Noviherbaspirillum saxi: one gene and its partner. The protein of the gene in region 1 binds, or shares a complex with, the protein of each later gene. Links are inferred from orthologs where the notes say so. Each region holds a gene or a part of one and is shown in the gene's direction. Other genes may lie near its edges.

The links.
Region 2: the proteins of accC (region 1) and accD are in contact, whole or in part, in a solved structure (PDB 8UXZ), measured with the Escherichia coli proteins. The link is inferred for Noviherbaspirillum saxi from one-to-one orthologs.

What each region holds. Positions count from the first base shown.
Region 1 is NZ_QYUO01000001.1:814,267-817,447, reverse strand. Bases 1-2,856 are described here. They hold accC (acetyl-CoA carboxylase biotin carboxylase subunit), read left to right. Parts: upstream 1-666; coding sequence 667-2,046; downstream 2,047-2,856. Other genes in these bases: prmA (50S ribosomal protein L11 methyltransferase), read left to right, coding at 2,059-2,856; accB (acetyl-CoA carboxylase biotin carboxyl carrier protein), read left to right, coding at 109-576; aroQ (type II 3-dehydroquinate dehydratase), read left to right, coding at 1-30. In the rest of the region: more of prmA, read left to right, coding at 2,857-2,973; D3871_RS03955 (DUF3426 domain-containing protein), read left to right, coding at 2,979-3,181. UniProt on the Escherichia coli protein: This protein is a component of the acetyl coenzyme A carboxylase complex; first, biotin carboxylase catalyzes the carboxylation of the carrier protein and then the transcarboxylase transfers the carboxyl group to form malonyl-CoA.
Region 2 is NZ_QYUO01000001.1:2,203,931-2,206,995, reverse strand. What follows is about bases 326-3,065. They hold accD (acetyl-CoA carboxylase, carboxyltransferase subunit beta), read left to right. Parts: upstream 326-1,129; coding sequence 1,130-2,002; downstream 2,003-3,065. Other genes in these bases: folC (bifunctional tetrahydrofolate synthase/dihydrofolate synthase), read left to right, coding at 2,080-3,065; trpA (tryptophan synthase subunit alpha), read left to right, coding at 326-1,029. Outside these bases: trpB (tryptophan synthase subunit beta), read left to right, coding at 1-98; more of trpA, read left to right, coding at 226-325.

The sequences.
Region 1 (3,181 bases):
GCCATCGATTTCGCGCTCAAAAAGCTTTAATTTTCATTATCTCGCCGCGAACACTTATAATCGTGGCGGCTCCAATTGCAATAAAAATATCATTCTGAGGCATTTCATATGGATCTACGAAAACTCAAGACGCTGATCGACCTCGTCGCCGAATCAGACATCGCCGAACTTGAAGTCACCGAAGGCGAAAGCAAAGTCCGTATCGTCAAATCCTCCGGGGCACCGCAAAGCCAGGTCGTGATGATGCAACCGCAATCCATGCCGCATACACTGTCGGTTCCGACCGCCGCTTCGGCACCGCAGGCCGCCGGCGCACCCGTTGCCGCACCGGCCGAGCCGGAAGGCCATATCGTCAAGTCGCCGATGGTCGGCACCTTCTACCGCGCATCCGCACCCGGCAATCCTCCTTTCGTCGAGATCGGCGCCACTGTCAAGGAAGGCGATACTCTCTGCATCATCGAAGCGATGAAGCTGCTCAATGAAATCGATGCCGACGCATCCGGCGTCATCAAGCAAATCCTGGTTGAAAACGGCCAGCCGGTGGAATTCGGCCAGCCGCTGTTTGTGATCGGTTAAGCGTTTTACGGCTGGCGTACGCCTGTCGCGCGCCGACCAGACCGCAACACAGTCCCTAAACGCATACCAACGCATCACAACGCAACCGCCATGTTCGAAAAAATTCTTATCGCCAATCGTGGTGAAATCGCGCTGCGCATTCAGCGCGCGTGCCGTGAAATGGGCATCAAGACCGTGGTCGTCCATTCCGAGGCTGACCGCGAAGCCAAGTACGTCAAGCTGGCCGACGAATCGGTCTGTATCGGTCCGGCACCGTCCGCGCTCAGCTATCTCAATATGCCGGCGATCATCAGCGCCGCCGAAGTCACCGATGCCGAAGCCATCCATCCCGGTTACGGCTTTCTGTCGGAAAACGCCGATTTCGCCGAGCGCGTGGAAAAATCCGGTTTTGTCTTCATCGGCCCGCGTCCGGAATCGATCCGCCTGATGGGCGACAAGGTGTCCGCCAAGCATGCCATGATCAAGGCCGGCGTTCCCTGCGTTCCGGGTTCGGACGGCGCATTGCCGGAAGATCCGAAGGAAATCATTCGCATTGCGCGCAAGGTCGGCTATCCGGTCATCATCAAGGCAGCGGGCGGTGGCGGCGGGCGCGGCATGCGCGTGGTGCATACCGAAGCGGCCCTGCTGAACGCGGTCACGATGACCAAGACCGAAGCCGGTGCGGCATTCGGCAATCCCGAAGTCTATATGGAGAAGTATCTGGAAAATCCGCGTCACGTGGAAATCCAGATCCTGGCCGACGAGTTCAAGAACGCGATCTGGCTCGGCGAGCGTGACTGCTCGATGCAACGCCGCCATCAAAAAGTGATCGAAGAAGCACCGGCGCCCGGCATCCCGCGCAAGCTGATCGAGCGCATCGGCGATCGCTGCGCGGAAGCCTGCCGCAAGATCGGCTATCGCGGCGCGGGCACCTTCGAATTCCTTTACGAAAACGGCGAATTCTATTTCATTGAAATGAATACGCGCATTCAGGTCGAACATCCGGTGACTGAAATGATCACCGGCGTGGATCTGGTGCAAGAGCAGATCCGCGTGGCCGCCGGCGAGAAACTGCGTTTCCGCCAGCGCGATATCGAATTGTCCGGCCACGCGATCGAATGCCGGATCAACGCGGAAGACCCGTTCAAGTTCACGCCGTCGCCGGGACGCATCGTTGCCTGGCATGCGCCGGGCGGTCCCGGCATTCGTGTCGACTCGCATGCTTACGCCGGCTATTTCGTACCGCCGACCTATGACTCCATGGTCGGCAAGGTCATTGCCTACGGCGCCACGCGCGAACAGGCAATCCGTCGCATGCAGATCGCGCTGTCGGAAATGGTGGTCGAAGGCATTCAGACCAACATCCCGCTGCATCGCGAGCTGATGGTGGATGCACGCTTCTTCGAAGGCGGCACGAATATCCACTACCTGGAACAAAAGCTTGCCGCCAAGCCGGACCTGCCCAAGGCACTTGCCAAGGGCGCGAAGTAAATAAGGAACACCATGAGCTGGACTGAAATCGTCATCGAAGTCGCACGCGACCATGCAGAGGCCCTGTCCGATGCATTGATGGAGGCGGGTGCGCTGTCGGTGTCGGTGGAAGATGCCGACGAAGGCACCGACGCCGAGCGCCCGCTGTTCGGCGAGCCGGGGATGGAGCCGGCCGAAGCGGCATGGGAACATAGCCGGGTGGTGGCGTTGGCCGACGAAACCGCCGACCACGCGGCGATCGTCGCCGATGCCGCTGCCGCCTGCGGCATCGCGCCGGTCCCGCACTATTCCTTGCGGCCGGTCGCCGAACAGGACTGGGTAAGACTGACACAATCGCAGTTCGACCCCATCCATATCGGCAAGAACATCTGGGTGGTGCCGAGCTGGCACGACGCGCCGGACCCGAACGGACTGGTGCTCGAACTCGACCCCGGCCTGGCTTTCGGTACCGGCAGTCATCCGACCACACGCCTGTGCATGGAATGGCTGGAAGCGCATCCGCCGCAGGGCCTGTCGGTGCTCGACTATGGCTGCGGTTCGGGCATTCTCGCCATGGTGGCGGAAAAACTGGGCGCAGCGGCAGTGTATGGCGTCGATATCGATCCCCAGGCGATCGAATCGGCACGCTATAACAGCGAACGCAATCGCTGCAATATTAATTACTACCTGCCGGGAGACTTTGCGTCGGCATCGCACCCGCAAGCCTTCGGCATCGTCGTCGCTAACATCCTGTCCAGCCCGCTGAAGCTGATGGCCCCGATGCTGTCGTCCCGCGTCGCGCCCGGCGGCATGCTGGTCCTGTCCGGCATTCTGACCCGTCAGGCCGATGAAGTGGCCGCCGCCTATGCGCCATTCATCAAGATGACGGTCTGGGCCGAACATGAGGGCTGGGTCGTGCTCGCCGGTCAGTCTGCTTCGCCGCAATAATCGAAATGGCCCTCGCAACCCAATGTCCGCATTGCCATACGACATTCCGGGTCGCGCATGACCAACTCAAGCTGCGGGCTGGCCTGGTCCGCTGCGGCGCCTGCAAGCAAATCTTCAACGGCATAGAGAACCTGCTGCACCCGGAAGATCTCGCGCAAGATACCCCATCTGCACCGACACCCGCTGCGCCTCAATCGGCGGTTTCATC
Region 2 (3,065 bases), 1.4 Mb from region 1 along the record:
CTACCTTGCCCAAGGATAAAATCGTGCTCGCTAATCTGTCGGGGCGTGGTGACAAGGACATGCATACGGTGGCCGAGCGGATGAAAAAGCAGTTCTGAAATCTGCTCCGTGACATTCCGCACGGCAGGTCCATGCAACCTGAAAAGAGCCGCGACGGTCAGCCATCAAAAAAGAGTAATTCCTGACCGTTGATGCGGTGCTACAACCTGATAAGAAGCCACTACCATGTCCAGAATCAAGAATACCTTGACCGCGCTTGCCGAGAATAAGAAAAAGGGTCTCATTCCTTTCATTACCGCTGGCGATCCCGCACCCGACCTGACCGTTCCACTGATGCACGCGTTGGTTGCCGGCGGCGCCGACATTATCGAACTCGGCGTCCCGTTCTCCGATCCAATGGCAGATGGTCCGGTTATCCAGAGAGCATCGGAGCGCGCCTTGGCAAATGGCGTTGGCATGCGGCACGTATTGCAATTCGTGCAGGAATTTCGCACGACCAATCAGAGCACGCCGGTGGTACTGATGGGATATGCAAACCCGATCGAACGCATGGGAGCACAGGCATTTGTCGAAGCCGCCAAAACCGCTGGAGTCGATGGCGTACTCGTCGTCGACTATCCGCCGGAAGAGTGCGAAGACTTTTCCACGCTGATGAAGACGAACGGCCTCGATCCTATCTTCCTGCTGGCCCCGACCTCGACCGACGAGCGTATCGAGCAGGTTGGCAAAGTGGCAAGTGGCTATGTGTATTACGTTTCCTTGAAAGGCGTGACCGGGTCAGGGCATCTCGATCTGGGTGCCGTTGCTGACAAGATCCCGGCGATCAAGAAGCACGTCAAGGTGCCGGTGGGGGTGGGATTTGGCATTCGCGATGGCGCAACAGCCAAGGCAATCGGCTCGGTATCGGACGCCGTGGTCATCGGCAGTCGCATTATCCAGGAATTGGAAAATACGCCGCGCGAACGCGCTGTGGAAGTAGTGCAGACGTTTATTTCCGGTATTCGCCAAGCCCTTGACGAGATCAAGTGACATATTTGCCACTGAACCGGAAAGAACCAGACCATCGGCCGATATTGGCGGAAGGCAAGGTGAGCGGTACAATGCCGCAACAAAATCGAGATGAGGTCACATGAGCTGGCTTGAAAAATTGCTTCCCCCGCGGATTCAGCGTTCCGATTCCGCAACCCGCAAATCGGTGCCTGAAGGCTTGTGGGTAAAGTGCCCGTCCTGCGAAGCCGTGCTATACCGCACCGACCTGGAATCCAATATCCATGTCTGCCCGAAGTGCGATCACCATATGCGCATCCGCGCGCGGGAGCGACTCGATGCGCTGCTCGACGCCGGCGGCCGCTATGAAATCGGCCAGGAAGCCTTGCCCGTCGATTCGCTCAAGTTCAAGGACAGCAAGAAATATCCCGATCGCCTGAAGGACGCGATGGAAGCCACCGGCGAAACCGATGCGCTGATCGTCATGGGCGGTGCCATCATGACCCTGCCGGTCGTTGTCGCCTGCTTCGAATTCGAATTCATGGGCGGCTCGATGGGTTCGGTCGTCGGCGAAAGATTCGTACGCGGCGCACAGGTCGCGCTGGAGCAGAAGGTGCCTTTCATCTGCATCACCGCAACCGGTGGCGCGCGCATGCAGGAAGGCTTGCTGTCGTTGATGCAAATGGCAAAAACGACATCGATGCTGACCAAGCTGTCCGAGAAAAAGCTGCCTTTCATTTCCGTGCTGACCGATCCGACCATGGGTGGCGTATCTGCTTCGTTCGCTTTCATGGGCGATGTCGTGATTGCCGAGCCCAAAGCCCTGATCGGTTTTGCAGGTCCGCGCGTGATTGAAAACACTGTGCGTGAAAAACTGCCGGAAGGTTTCCAGCGCGCCGAATTCCTGGTGCAAAAGGGGGCCGTCGACATGATTGTCGACCGTCGCAAGATGCGTGAAGAAATCGCCCGCCTGCTGGCACTGCTGCAGAACCAGCCGGCAGAAGTGCTGGCCTGATCGCCGCATGAACCAGACAGCCCGGACTGCAGCAAGGTCCGGGCTTTTTACTTTCAGCCATACGCCATTACATTCTCATGCAAAGCCATCCCACCACACTGTCCGGCTGGCTCAGCCTGCTCGAAACCATGCATCCCAAGGCAATCGACATGGGACTGGAGCGCGTCGCGCAGGTGAAAGACCGGCTCGGCATTCATTTCGACTGCCCGGTCATCATCGTCGGCGGCACCAACGGCAAGGGTTCCACCTGTGCGATGCTCGAAGCGATCCTGATGCAGGCCGGCTATCGCGTCGGCGTGTATACCTCGCCGCACCTGATCGATTTCAACGAGCGCGCGCGTGTTCATGGCGAGCCGGCGACCGACGACGCGCTGGTCAACCAGTTCGCGGCGGTCGAAGAAAAGCGCGGCGATGTATCGCTGACATATTTCGAATTCACCACGCTGGCCATCATGCGCCTGTTCGCGCAATCCGGACTGGATGCGGTCATCCTTGAAGTGGGTCTCGGCGGCCGCCTCGACGCGGTCAATGTGATCGACGCCGACGTTGCCATTGTCACCAGCGTGGACATCGACCATACCGAATACCTCGGCGACACGCGCGAAAAAATCGGTTTCGAAAAGGCCGGTATTTTCCGTCCGGGCCGCACCGCGATCTGCGGCGACCCGGTCCCGCCGCAATCGCTGATCGATCATGCGAAGGCGATCGGCGCGGACCTGTGGTTGTTTGGCCATGATTTCAATTATTCGGGCGACAAGCAGCAGTGGAACTACGGCGGCCGTGCGCAGCGCCGCAACTCCTTGGGCTATCCCGCGCTACGCGGAGCGAACCAGTTGTTGAACGCCTCCGCCGTGCTGGCCGCGCTGGAAGCCTTGCGCGACCGTCTGCCGGTTGGTGCCCAGGAAGTGCGCACCGGTCTGGCCCTGGTGGATCTGCCGGGCCGGTTCCAGGTGCTGCCGGGCCGTCCTGCCATCGTGCTGGACGTCGCGCATAACCCGCATGCCGCTGCGACCCTGGCGCAAAATCTCGACAACATGGGTTTTCATCCCTATACCTATGCGGT